DNA from 2 places in the Blautia sp. AM29-29 genome. Region 2 is predicted to be linked to the other one. Evidence: riboswitches for the same ligand, from Rfam matches in the RefSeq annotation. Region 2 holds a riboswitch; the other holds the start of a gene.

Region 1 (7,190 bases), on a different contig from region 2:
TGCCACGACATAGCCGTCGCCCTTCTGCTCGAGCAGTGTCGCGGACGGTTCAAATTCAATCGTATAATCCCCCTGCCCGCCGGAGAACGCGGCAGCTGTGGAACCAAAATCGATGCTCTGGTTGATGTTTACGTCTTTTTTATCAATCCCTTTCTGCGCCAGAACATACTCAAAGACCATTTCCGGCATACCGCCTTTTCTTCCCCCTAATACCTCTTTGTTTTTCAATTTCTCCCAGGTAAACGAATTGTCTTTCTCTCTTCCCACAACAAAGTTTCCCGCCCGCTGCGTCAGCTGCGCGAAGTTCACAACCGGGTCTGCGGTTCCCTCGAGGTACGCGTAGACGGTTGCCTCCGCCCCCATAAACCCGATATCCGCCTCGCCGGAAATCATCGCCGTCAGCACTTTATCTGCACCAAATCCTGTCATCAGCGTCAGATCAATGCCCTCATCCGCGAAATACCCCTCCTCAATTGCCACATACTGCGGGGCGTAAAAAATGGAGTGGGCAACCTCATTTAATGTCACCTGCTCCACTTTTTCTTTTGTCTCATCTTTTGCCCCGCATCCCGCCAGCGTCACTGCCGCCATTGCCAGTACAAGCGCACCTGTCAGCCATTTTCCTTTCATCAACAGATTCTCCTGTTTTTTCATTCTAACCTTAGAATATGATTTCCCGGTAAAAATGCGTGCAAAAAACGAAGGAGAAATGTTCGAATTTCGTTTCTCCTTCGTTTCTTATTTCTTCTCTTGTTTTTCTTTTGCCTTCTGTTCTTCTTTCGTCCGGATTTTGTCTTCGTACATTTTCTTTTCATTCTACAATCTACCTTATCGCTCCATCAACACATTTAGGCTTCCTTTTCCGAAATTTTCTATTTTGAAAAACAAATTGAGGATCTCCGCAAAATTTGTTATAGTAAGGGTAATTCAAACAGTTACAAAGGAGGCTATTATGAAAATAAAATCAGTTGCTGTTCTGGGCGCCGGAGCGGTTGGGTCTTATGTGATCTGGGGGCTTTCGGAGAAAAAGGACATCCGGCTTGGCGTTATCGCGTCCGGGGAACGGGCGAAGCGTCTGAAAAACAAAGGATGCAAAATTAACGATACGGTTTATCACCCGGAGGTATGGACACCGGAAGAGGCACACGGCGTGGATTTTCTGATCGTCTCGCTCAAATACGGCGCACTGCCGGGGGCTCTTGACAATATTACTGCCGTTACCGGCGAGAATACTGTGATCATGAGTCTGATGAACGGCGTGGACAGTGAGGAGATCATCGCGCAAAAAGTCGGTGCGGAGCATCTGCTTCATGCTGTTATCAAAGTAGCTTCTCATAAAGAGAATGACGGCTACGTTTTCAACCCTGAGGCGACGCTCGGCATCATTTTCGGCGAAGTTTCGGCTCCGTACGACAGTGAGCGTGTGCAGGCTGTTCTGGATCTGTTCTCCGGCACAGGGCTGCATTACCGGGCAACCGATTGTATTTTAGAGGAAATATGGAGCAAATTCCGGCTGAATGTCTGCAATAACCTGCCGCAGGCTATTCTCGGTGCCGGGGTCGGCTGCTACCGCGACAGTGTGCATATGAAGGCGATCAGCGACGGACTCCGCGCAGAACTGATAGCGATTGCGGAGGCAAAGGGAATTGATATCAGCAAGGCGGATGTCTCCTCGGGACGCGGAAGTGCGGTTCCGCCGACGGCGCGCTACTCGACGCTCCAGGATCTCGATGCGGGACGCCATACGGAAATTGATATGTTCTCGGGTGCGCTGATCCGCATGGGAAAAGAGCTTGGAATTCCAACGCCTTACAATGAATTTACGTACCATATGATCAAAGCACTGGAAGAGAAAAACGACGGACGGTTTGACTACAGCGGAAGCGAAGAACCGCTCTGGGCGAAATAGATACGATAGGAGAATCTCACGATGAAAGAAATCAAATGGGCTGTACTCGGATGCGGTGTGATTGCAAATGAAATGGCGGTCGCACTGCAGAAAAACGGAAAGAATATTTACGCGGTCGGCAACCGGACCCATGAGAAGGCGGCTGCTTTTGCGGAGAAATATGGAATTGGAAAAGTTTACGATGATTTCCATGAGATGTTTACCGATCCGGAGGTCGATGTCATTTATATCACGACGCCGCACAACACGCATCTTGGCTTTATGAAAGAGGCGATTGCCAATGGAAAACACATTCTCGTTGAGAAATCGATTACGCTGAACAGCGACGAGCTCGACGAGGCCATAGCGCTTGCAAAAGAAAAAGGTGTCATCATCGGAGAGGCAATGACGATTTACCATATGCCGATCTACAAAGAGCTGAAAAAAATTCTCGACTCCGGCCGTCTCGGCAGAGTCAATCTGATCACGATGAACTTCGGCAGTTTCAAAGAGTACAACATGAAGAACCGCTTCTTCAACCGGAATCTCGCAGGCGGCGCGATGCTTGATATCGGCGTATACGCACTCTCCTTCCTCCGCTGGTTCTTCGACTCCAAGCCGGATCAGCTCCTTTCCCAGGTAAAGCCCGCTCCGACCGGTGTGGACGAGCAGGCCGGCCTCCTTCTCACCAATCAGGAAGGACAGATGGCAAGTGTGATGCTCTCTCTCCACTCCAAACAGCCGAAACGCGGCATGGTTTCCTGTGAGAACGGATTTATCGAGATCATGGAGTACCCGCGTGCCTGGGAAGCAAAAATCACAGACGCTTCCACCGGCGAATCCGAAATCATCAAAGCCGGTGACAACGCCGATGCACTCGCCTATGAGCTCGCCGACATGGAACGCGCCATCAATGGAGATGCATCTGCCATGCACCTCGACTACACGAAGGACGTCATGGATCTGATGACCTCCTTCCGCAGAACCTGGGGCTATACGTACCCGGAGGAAGAAAAATAAGATTCGCACATCAAAAGCCCCTGCCCGGCACACATCAGATGCCGGGCAGGGGCACTTCTTTTCACCTGCAATACTCTGCAATTTTCTTTTTCAGTAATTCCGCATCAATCGGCTTTGCGATATGCACGTCCACGAGGATCAGGTCGAAGGTGTATTCCGGGCTGTCCTGGTAGAGTTCAAGCTTCTTTGTTCTTCCATCGTTTCACCCGTCTTCCACGCATATTTTATACTTCATTTTACGCTGATATTATTTTCTCTTTCAACCCAAATAACATTACATTTCCAATATTTTGCATGTCTTTTTTATTTTTCTGAAATTTTTTTAAATTTTCCGTTTTTCTCTTGCACAATTGTTTTTATGCGTATATAATTGTCTGCAGAAAGCAAAGGGGAGCTCGCGTGCGAAGCGGGCTGAGAGTAGGATGCATCTCCTAGACCCTGAACCTGATTTGGGTAATGCCAACGTAGGGAGATACGATATGCACATTTTCTGCAGATATACCTCCACGTATATCTGCTTTTTTAATCTCTATGAACACATCATCAACAGGTTCTTCCAGTACCACAAGGGAATTTGCTTCTGCAAAAATACTCACACAGGAGGAACAAAAAATTATGTTAGGCACTTGTCTTGACAATGTCAGAAAAACAACCCCTCTCGTACACAACATCACAAATTACGTTACGGTAAACGATGTCGCCAATATTCTGCTGGCATGCGGCGCAAGCCCGATCATGTCCGATGAACCGGAGGATGTCGAGGATATCACCTCCATCTGCGGCGGTCTGAACATCAACATTGGAACGCTGCACAGAACGAGCATCGACGGCATGTACCGTGCCGGTGCAAAAGCAGCTTCGCTCGGCCACAAAATCCTGCTCGATCCAGTCGGCGCAGGCGCAAGCCACTTACGTACTTCGACCGCAGTCGGACTGATGGAAAAAATCCCGTTCACCGTCATCCGCGGAAATATTTCCGAAATCAAAACACTGGCACTTGGAAGCGGAACGACAAAGGGTGTTGACGCAGACGTTGCCGATAAAGTAACAGACGAAAACCTCGACAGCGCCGTTGCTTTTGCAAAAAACTTTGCGAAAGACCACAACTGTGTTGTCGCCATCACAGGAGCGATCGACCTCGTTGCCGATGCTGACACCTGCTACGTGATCCGCAACGGACGCGCCGAGATGGGAAGCATCACCGGAACAGGCTGCCAGCTCTCCGGCATGATGACCGCTTACCTCGTTGCCAACCCGGACGAGCCGTTAAAAGCCGCTGCTGCCGCTGTCTGCGCGATGGGACTTGCCGGCGAGATCGGCTGGAGCCATATGAAACCGGAAGACGGCAACTCCACCTACCGGAACCGCATCATCGACGCCATCTACCACATGGACGGCGAGACGCTGGAGAAAGGTGCAAAGTATGAAGTGCGATAAAAAAGGCCTGCTTTTATATGCTGTGACAGACCGCAGCTGGCTGAACGGCGAGACACTGTACAGCCAGGTGGAAAAGGCTCTGCAGGGCGGCGCAACGTTTATCCAGCTCCGCGAAAAAAATCTTGACCAGGATCACTTTATGGAAGAGGCACTGGAACTGAAAAAACTCTGTGCCGCATACCATGTTCCTTTCGTCATCAACGATAACGTGGAAATCGCAGCTAAGATGGATGCGGACGGCGTTCATGTCGGCCAGAGCGATATGGAGGCCGGCGATGTCCGTGCAAAGCTTGGCCCGGACAAGATCATCGGCGTTTCGGCACAGACCGTGGAACAGGCCATTCTCGCCGAGCAGCGCGGGGCAGATTACCTCGGCGTCGGCGCGGTCTTCCACACCGGTTCCAAGGCGGATGCGGAGGATGTCAGCCACGAAACGCTGACTGCTATCTGCAATGCCGTTAAAATCCCTGTCATCGCCATCGGCGGCATCACACGCGATAACGTGACGGAGCTTTCCGGCAGCGGCATCTGCGGCATCGCCGTCATCAGTGCCATTTTTGCACAGAAAGACATTGTTTCCGCAACGAAGGATCTGAAAGAACAGACTCTGCGCATGCTGGAAAACAAATAATTTTACGTAACCATTCATCCTCACACCAGGCGGCAGACTGGGGGCACCACTTTCTTTGTCGCCTGTCCAAAAAGAAAAGTAATGCAAAGGAGTAATTCTCATGGACGCGAAAAACATGAAAACAGCATTAACAATCGCGGGAAGTGATTCCAGCGGAGGCGCCGGCATTCAGGCAGACATCAAAACCATGATCACAAACGGAGTTTACGCCATGTCGGCAATTACCGCACTCACCGCCCAGAACACCACCGGAGTTTCCGGTATTTTCGATGTAACACCGGAGTTTCTGGCCGCACAGCTTGACGCCGTCTTTACGGACATCTTCCCGGACGCCGTCAAAATCGGTATGGTATCCTCCCCGGCACTGATCGAAGTCATCTCCGAACGGCTTCGCTTCTACCAGGCCAAACACATCGTTGTGGACCCGGTCCTCGTCGCTACAAGCGGCTCCGCGCTCGCTTCGGGCGGCGTGCCTGACCTGATGAAAAAACTGCTCTTTCCTCTGGCCGAAGTCATCACACCGAATATCCCAGAGGGAGAAGTTCTCTCCGGCATCAAAATCCAGTCGGAAAGTGATATGGAACGCGCCGCAAAAGAGATCGGGGATTCCTGCGGCTGTGCCGTTCTGTTAAAGGGCGGCCACAGTATCAATGATGCCAACGATCTTTTATATCACAACGGCACATTTACCTGGTTCACCGGAAAACGCATCGACAATCCGAACACACACGGCACCGGCTGTACACTCTCCAGCGCCATCGCATCGGGGCTCGCAAAGGGGCTTTCCCTTCCGGATGCCATTTCCGCCGCAAAAGAGTATATTTCGGGCGCACTCGCGAGCATGATGGATCTCGGCCACGCCTCGGGACCGCTGAACCACGCTTACCGGATCTGATTTTGAAAATAAAGGAGAACAACAGATGGAACGCAATTACGCAACACAGATGGACGCCGCACGCCGCGGCATTGTAACACCGGAGCTGAAAAAAGTCGCAGAAAAAGAGTATATGGCCGTGGAAGACCTGATGCCGCTCGTTGCCAGCGGAAAGGTTGCCATTCCGGCCAATAAGCTGCACACCTGCATCGATCCGGAGGGCATCGGCTCGATGCTGCGCACGAAAATCAATGTAAATCTCGGTGTTTCGAAAGACTGTAAAGATTACGATGTGGAGATGCAGAAGGTACTCTCCGCGGTCAATATGGGCGCAGAAGCCATCATGGACCTGTCGAGCCACGGCAATACGCAGCCGTTCCGGCGGAAACTGACCTCCGAATGTCCGGCCATGATCGGCACCGTGCCGGTATATGACAGTGTGATCCATTACCAGAGAGACCTGGATACGCTGACCGCCAAAGATTTTATTGACGTCATCCGCCTCCATGCCGAGGACGGTGTCGATTTCGTCACCCTGCACTGCGGCATCACCAGAAAAACCATCGATCAGATCCGCAAACACAAACGGAAAATGAATATCGTTTCCCGCGGCGGCTCCCTCGTGTTCGCCTGGATGTGCATGACCGGCGAGGAGAATCCGTTCTACGAGTATTACGATGAGATTCTCGATATCTGCCGTGAATACGATGTGACCATTTCTCTCGGCGACGCCTGCCGTCCTGGCTGCCTTGCCGACGCAACGGATGTCTGCCAGATTGAGGAGCTGGTGCGCCTCGGCGAACTCACCAAACGTGCCTGGGAAAAAGACGTTCAGGTTATGGTTGAGGGACCGGGCCACGTTCCGATGGATCAGATTGCGGCCAATATGAAAGTACAGCAGACCATCTGCATGGGCGCTCCGTTCTATGTCCTCGGCCCTCTTGTGACCGATATTGCACCGGGCTACGACCACATCACCGCTGCCATCGGAGGCGCGATTGCGGCCATGAACGGCGCTGCTTTCCTGTGCTACGTAACGCCGGCAGAGCATCTGGCTCTTCCGAACCTGGATGATGTAAAACAGGGCATCATCGCAAGCAAAATCGCCGCACACGCTGCCGACATTGCCAAAGGCGTGCCGCATGCGCGTGATATTGACGACAAGATGGGAGACGCCCGCCGCGTGCTCGACTGGGAAGCACAGTGGGACTGTGCACTGGACCCGGAGACCGCAAAAGCCATCCGCGCCGACCGCTCGCCGGAACAGGAAGATACCTGCTCGATGTGCGGTAAATTCTGTGCCGTGCGAAGCATGAACAAAGCTTTAAACGGCGAACATA
Region 2 (7,190 bases):
TTATATGGTCTATCTGCTTGCGCTTGCACTGATTCTGAAAAATTTCCAGTCGAGCGGGGAAAACCTGAAAGCTGTCATCACATCGCTGGTCGCTTTTATGCGGATCCTGACGCCATCCTACTATCTGGCGGCCGCGGCCGCCGGGGGCGCATCATCAGCCGTGATGTTTTATCAGATGCTCCTTCTAGTGATTCTAGCTGTCGAAAAGCTTCTGCTCGCCCTCGTCCTCCCGATGATCCATATCTATCTGCTCATCGCCCTTGTAAACGATCTTTCCGGCGAGGAGATTTTGTCCCATATGACAGAGCTGCTGGAAACCTGCGTGAACGGCCTTTTAAAATCGTCGCTCGGCGTACTTGTGGGAATGCAGATGATCCGGAATCTGATCGCACCGGCGCTCGATTCCCTGCGGCAGATGGCACTCTGGCGGACTGCCGGAATGATTCCTGGCATCGGAAATGCGGTGAATGCTGTAACCGAGTTGGTGGCAGGATCCGCGGTGCTGATCCGCAACTGCTTTGGCGTGACGGCAATGCTGGTACTGCTCGCAGCAGGCATGGTCCCCGCCGTTCAGCTTCTCGTTTCGGGTCTTTCCTTCCGCCTTCTCGCCGCGGCGGCGCAGCCCGTCTCGGACAAGCGGATCGCGGGATGTCTTGCGGCGGCAGGAAAAGGATATGCGATGCTTCTGCGTCTCCTTCTGACCGTAGAAGTCCTGTTTCTGCTGACGATTGCAATCCTGGCGGGAACTTTTTCCTAGAGCTTGTCTGAAAAAGGCTTTTCGTGAGCTGCGAGTCCCAGTTTGTGGGAGATTTTATCCGAATGAGGGCGGCGTAGCGGGCTACGGCAACCGAATGAGGGTAAAATATACCGCAAAGTGGGGCTTGCAGCTTGCGGAAATGGTTTTTCAGACACGCTCTAGCGTGTAGTTGGGCAGGCAGCGGCGGGAGGCGGCATGGTAGAAGAGATTCTGCAGTGGCTTAAGAATATTTCAATTTTTCTGATTTTTATGACAACTGTGCTGAACCTGATCCCGGAGAAGGAGGACAAGAAGCCGGTTCAGTTTTTTCTTGGAATTGTGATGGTACTGATTTTTTTCCAGCCCGTGCTAAAAGCGGGAGGTTTGGAGCAGAAAATGGCGCAGACGCTCGACCGTCTGACGCTGGAAGAGGAGGCAGCAGCAATGGAAAATGTACAGATTCGTGCAGAAAGCTTTGAAAAACAGTATTACGTGGGCGCCTGGGAAAAAGAGACGGAGCGCCAGATCCGGATGTATCTGTCAGAGAGCGGCATTCCGGGGGCAGCCGTTTCGGTAACGCTGGAGCCGGGAAACACCGGTGAGGCAAAAGAGATCCGCATTGAAGCGCCGATGCGGCAGACGAGCATTTACCGCGAAGAACAGAAAAAACAGCGGGAAATGCTCGATGAAAAGCTGACAGAGATCAAAAGTGTTTTAAGTGAGGTCTACGGAACCGATCCGGCGCATATTATGGTAGAGATTTCGGAATAGGCCTATGAGGGAAAAGGCAGCGGCGTTTTTCCGGAAACAGAAAAAGGAGCAGTGGATGCTGTACTTCCTGCTGGCGGCAATCGGCGTTGTCCTGCTGCTGCCGACGGGAACAAAAAAGACCGGTGAGGAGACAGAACAGCCGCAGGAGACGGCTGCGCGTCCGGCGGGAGATGCGGGAGCATCGGTGCAGGAGGAGATGGAACAGCGCCTTTGTGACGCACTTTCCCAGATGGACGGTGTGGGCGCAGTGCACGTCGTGGTGACGCTGGAATCCACAGGAAAAAAGATTGTGGAAAAAGATGTTCCAACGCGGAGCACAACGGAGGAAAACAAGAAGGGAGAGGAGACCGGAAGCGTTACATCCTCGTCGCAGGATGAGGCAACTGTCTATGAAAAGACACAGAACGGGGCCGAGACACCGTATGTGGTTTCCGAGGAGTACCCGGCAGTGCGCGGCGTGCTCGTTATCGCAGAAGGCGGGGGAAACCCGGTGACGATACAGGAGATTCAGGAGGCCGTGATGGCATTATTTCAGGTGGGCGCAAATAAGATTAAAGTAGTCAAAATGAAGTAAAGGAGTCAAATGCGTGGAAAAATTAGAACAGGAAATGAATGCACCTGAGAAAATGGCAGAGACACCATCGCCGAAAAAGACGGCCGGGAAAAAGAAAAAATTCCGGAAAAACCAGGTCATCATCACCGCCCTTGCGATCATGATCGCCGTTGCCGGATACATCAACTATGCGGACAGCACCCTGTCCACCAAAGGAACGGCAGACGGAACCACCGCAGACACAAGCACCGTATTAAAAGACATCTCCAGCCTTGACACCGACATCACCGATGAGGTGGACGCCGGAGCCGCTGGCGATTCCTCGCGGACCATCACAGAAACACCGGGAGAGGCTGTCCTTGCCGGGGCATCTACATACATGGCCCAGGCCAGAATCGACCGGGAACAGATCCGTTCCCAGAATAAAGACACCTTAAACGAAATCATCAACAACACCAACCTCTCCGAAACCGAGCGCCAGAGCGCCGTCCAGAGCATGGTGGAAATGACGGAACTCGTAGAAAAAGAGTCGGCAACCGAACTCCTCCTCGAAGCCAAAGGCTTCACCGACGTCGTCGTAAACCTGACCGGCGAAACCGCCGACATCGTCGTTCCGATGAAAGAAGTAACCGAGGAACAGCGTGCCCAGATCGAAGACATCGTAACCCGCAAAACCGGAATCGGCGTAGAAAACATCGTCATCACCCCCATGAGCTCCGCCGCCGACACAGCCGCAGAGGAGAGTGCTCAGTAAATTTTGATATCCACGTAAAAAATCCGGAAACGCAAAATCATGCGTTCCCGGATTTTTTTACGTAATTCTATTTAATTTGCACCATGTGCCGTTCTTGCAACCGTCTGCAGTGCTTTCTTCACCGGCGGCAGCGAGATCAGAATCACCGTCAGCACACCTTCAGCCAGCAGATAGCTGTAGTTGTAAATAATCGGATACAGCGCCTTCAAAGACTGCGGGAAATTCTCCGGCATATAATCCATCCAGTACAGATACCCGCCTAACGTATGGAAAAATCCCCTCGCCAGCACAGCCACAATATACCCGATCAGCAGCCCGTTTTTCTTCTTTCCAAAGAATCCGGCCACACCCAGCGCCGCAAACGCAAACACATAATCACAGCACACCTGGAATAGCGACAGCACATACGGCCCCTGGATAAACTGCAGCAGTCCATAAGCAAAACCAACGAGAATACCCGTCTTCGCCCCATACCAGTTCGCAATCAGCACAATAAACAGCATCGAAAACAACGTAACCGATCCCCCGTACGGCAGCTCAAACACCTTCACATACGAAGTCACAAACGCCAGCGCCATCCCCATCGCACAAAACGCCAGCTTCCTTGCATCCATTCCCGTCCCCTTACTCTTCTGAGCAGAAAGAACCGAAGCAATCACCACCAGCGCCACCATCAGCACCACGCATCCAACATAACCGGCCGTCGTCAGTCCGCCGTCAGCAGTAACAAAAAAACTCATAAAAAAACCTCCTTCGCATTCCGCTTGGAGGGGCTCACATAAAAACACAGTCCCGAATCACCTCCGAAACCACGTTCCAGCTTCCCTACGCAGGAATTATCCCGTTCAGGTAGTGAGGGTCCGTGAGCTTATCCCTGTCCCACGTTCTCAGCCAAAGGCTCCCCTAGCGTCTTATTATTTTAACGTATTAAAGTATACCAACCTCCCCCTTATTTGTCAACCCGTCCGTTTTTTCATCCAAATACATGTTGACAAGAAGTACATACAAGTGCTATATTACAATTAGTTCAATCATTAAACTAATTGTACGAAAGGAGCACCAACACAATGCAGATTCTGAAAGTAACAGACGAAGCATTCCGCCAGTACGGCAAAGTCATCAAAGACCTCGACGTCAGCGACATCATCACCGCCATGTCCGAGACCCCATGTCCCGACGACGTAGTCTACGAGCCTTCCATTGAAAGCCTCGAAGCCTGCAAAAGCGCCCAGTCCGTATCCGACAGCCTCTACGGCGGCATGCCGATCCAGATCGGCTACTGCAACGGCCACAACCATTTACTGAACGCCGTAGAATACCACCGCGACAGCGAAATCAACATCGCCGTAACCGACCTGATCCTGATCCTCGGAAAAGAACAGGACATCACCGAAGACCACACCTACGACTCATCCAAAATGGAGGCCTTCTTAATCCCGGCCGGAACCACCATTGAAGTCTACGCAACCACCCTCCACTACGCACCATGCAACGTGGCAGCCAGCGGCTTCAAATGCGTCGTAGTCCTTCCAAAAGGAACCAATACCGACATCACCCTGGAAGAAAAACACACCCCGGAAGACGACCTGCTCTTCGCCAGAAACAAATGGCTCTTAAGCCACCCGGATGCAAACATCGCTGGAAGCGTAGCAGGCATCAAAGGAGAAAACCTCTCGGTAAAATAAAACCAGAGACAAAACCAGAAATCAGAAACACTGCCCCAAAAGAGCAGTTCTGAACATAAAAAGAAACCAAAAACCAAGAAAACCCAAAAAGGAGGATCTTCAAAAATGATCAACAATACACCGGAAATCAAATTAGGTATCGTTGCAGTAAGCCGTGACTGCTTCCCGAACAGCCTTTCCGAGAACAGAAGAAAAGCAGTCGTAAAAGCATACGACGGAGAAATCTACGAATGTCCAATCATCGTCGAGAATGAAATCGACATGATGAACGCACTCGAAGACCTGAAAAAAGCAGAGTGTGATGCACTTGTTGTGTACCTTGGAAACTTCGGACCGGAGACCGAGGAAACCCTGCTTGTAAAATACTTCGACGGACCTTGCATGGTAGTAGCAGCAGCAGAAGAGACCGGCGACGACCTTGTAGGCGGACGCGGCGATGCATACTGCGGCGTTCTGAACGCAAGCTACAACCTGAAACTGCGCAACCTGCACGCATACATTCCGGAGTACCCGGTTGGCGATGCAGAAGACGTAGCAGCCATGATCAAAGATTTCGTACCGGTTGCAACTGCAGTTGTAGCTGTTAAGAACCTGAAAATCATCAGCTTCGGACCGCGTCCGACCAACTTCCTGGCATGTAACGCACCGATCAAACAGCTGTACAACCTCGGCGTAGAAATCGAAGAGAACTCCGAGCTTGACCTGTTTGAAGCATTCAACAAACACGCAGGCGACGAGAGAATCCCGGCAGTCGTAGAAGATATGGCAAAAGAGCTCGGCGAAGGAAACCTGAAACCGGAAATCCTGCCGAAACTGGCTCAGTACGAGATCACCCTGTTAGACTGGATCGAAGCACACAAAGGCTCCAGAAAATACGTAACCCTGACCGGAAAATGCTGGCCGGCATTCCAGACACAGTTCGGATTCGTTCCTTGCTATGTCAACAGCCGTCTGACCAAGATGGGCATCCCGGTATCCTGTGAGGTAGATATCTACGGAACACTGTCCGAGTTCATCGGAACCGTTGTATCCAAAGACACCGTAACACTCCTCGACATCAACAACACCGTTCCGAAGGATATGTATGAGAGCGAAATCAAAGGCAAATTTGATTACACCCTAAAAGATACCTTCATGGGATTCCACTGCGGAAATACCGCTTCCACCAAACTGGCATTCTGCTCTATGAAATATCAGATGATCATGGCAAGAACCCTTCCGGAAGAAGTAACACAGGGTACCCTCGAGGGAGATATCGTTCCTGGAGACATCACCTTCTATCGTCTGCAGAGCACATCTGACGCAAAACTGCGCGGATACATCGCAGAGGGCGAGGTTCTTCCTGTAGCAACACGTTCCTTCGGAAGCATCGGTATCTTCGCTATTCCGGAGATGGGCAGATTCTACCGTCACGTACTGGTAGAGAAAAACTATCCGCATCACGGCGCAGTAGCATTCGGACACTTCGGAAAACCGTTATTCGAAGTATTCAAAATGCTCGGTGTCGAAGTAGATGAGATCGGCTACAACCAGCCGAAGGGTGTTCGTTACCCGACAGAGAATCCGTGGGGCTAATCCGTTCCGGAAGATTCACTGAAAAATAAGAAAGATATGCAGTAACGCATAAGCAAAAGGGCGGAGCAGAGATCTAGGTCTGCTGCCGCCCTTTTTGAAAAAGAGTAGAAAAAGGAGATTCGACATGTATTTTATTGGTGTTGACCTTGGTACTTCCGCTGTCAAACTGCTTCTGATGGACGAGGAAGGCAAAATTGTAAATATTGTATCGAGAGAGTACCCGCTGTATTTCCCGCATCCAGGCTGGTCTGAGCAGAAACCGGAAGACTGGTGGGAGCAGAGTAAAGAGGGAATCCGCGAGCTGGTAAAAGACGTAGACAAATCCCAGGTAGCCGGCATCAGCTTCGGCGGCCAGATGCATGGCCTTGTCATCCTGGATGAGAACGATAACGTCATCCGCCCGGCGATCCTCTGGAACGACGGCCGTACCGCAAAACAGACCGATTATCTGAACACCGTAATCGGAAAAGAAAAACTCTCCGAGTACACCGCAAACATTGCATTTGCAGGCTTTACCGCACCGAAGATTCTCTGGGTGAAAGAAAATGAGCCGGATAACTTCGCAAAAATCTGCAAAATCATGCTTCCAAAAGATTACCTGGCATACCGTCTCTCCGGCGCATTCGTAAGCGACTACTCCGATGCATCGGGCATGCTTCTGATGGATGTCAAGAACAAATGCTGGTCAAAAGAGATGGCAGAAATCTGCGGTATTTCCCTGGAGATGCTTCCGGAGCTCCATGAGAGCTTTGACGCTGTCGGAACCTTAAAACCGGAAGTAGCAGCAGAACTTGGACTGCCGGAGACCTGTAAAGTTGTAGCAGGAGCCGGAGACAACGCAGCAGCCGCAGTCGGAACCGGAACCGTAGGCGACGGCATGTGCAACGTTTCCCTTGGTACAAGCGGAACCGTATTCATTTCCAGCAGCAAATTCGGCGTAGACAGCCACAATGCCCTGCACGCATTCGCACACGCAGACGGCCACTATCACCTGATGGGATGCATGCTGAGTGCAGCTTCCTGCAACAAATGGTGGATGGATGAAATCATCCGCACAAAAGAATATACAAAAGAGCAGGAGAACATCACAAAACTTGGCGAGAATAATGTCTTCTT

What was found. Region 2 has a riboswitch for thiamine pyrophosphate ahead of DW769_RS10100 (energy-coupled thiamine transporter ThiT). Riboswitches for the same ligand answer to the same signal wherever they lie in the genome.
Region 1: it holds a riboswitch for thiamine pyrophosphate, as region 2 does, so the genes downstream of both, thiM (hydroxyethylthiazole kinase) here and DW769_RS10100 (energy-coupled thiamine transporter ThiT) in region 2, are expected to answer to the same signal.

The regions. Positions count from the first base shown of each region.
Region 1 covers NZ_QUJD01000002.1:39,483-46,672, forward strand. The annotation lists gene DW769_RS01890 (ABC transporter substrate-binding protein) at 1-630, opposite strand, end outside; gene DW769_RS01895 (ketopantoate reductase family protein) at 953-1,909, shown strand; gene DW769_RS01900 (Gfo/Idh/MocA family protein) at 1,931-2,908, shown strand; TPP riboswitch at 3,286-3,397, shown strand; gene thiM (hydroxyethylthiazole kinase) at 3,524-4,345, shown strand; gene thiE (thiamine phosphate synthase) at 4,332-4,976, shown strand; gene thiD (bifunctional hydroxymethylpyrimidine kinase/phosphomethylpyrimidine kinase) at 5,092-5,871, shown strand; gene thiC (phosphomethylpyrimidine synthase ThiC) at 5,897-7,190, shown strand, end outside.
Region 2 covers NZ_QUJD01000012.1:36,743-43,932, reverse strand. The annotation lists gene DW769_RS10120 (stage III sporulation protein AE) at 1-757, shown strand, start outside; partial or broken gene DW769_RS17305 (DUF6783 domain-containing protein) at 729-860, shown strand; partial or broken gene DW769_RS17300 (DUF6783 domain-containing protein) at 810-938, opposite strand; gene DW769_RS10115 (stage III sporulation protein AF) at 953-1,507, shown strand; gene DW769_RS10110 (stage III sporulation protein AG) at 1,512-2,081, shown strand; gene DW769_RS10105 (SpoIIIAH-like family protein) at 2,095-2,814, shown strand; gene DW769_RS10100 (energy-coupled thiamine transporter ThiT) at 2,886-3,554, opposite strand; TPP riboswitch at 3,620-3,729, opposite strand; gene DW769_RS10095 (DUF4867 family protein) at 3,882-4,499, shown strand; gene DW769_RS10090 (L-fucose/L-arabinose isomerase family protein) at 4,608-6,074, shown strand; gene xylB (xylulokinase) at 6,199-7,190, shown strand, end outside.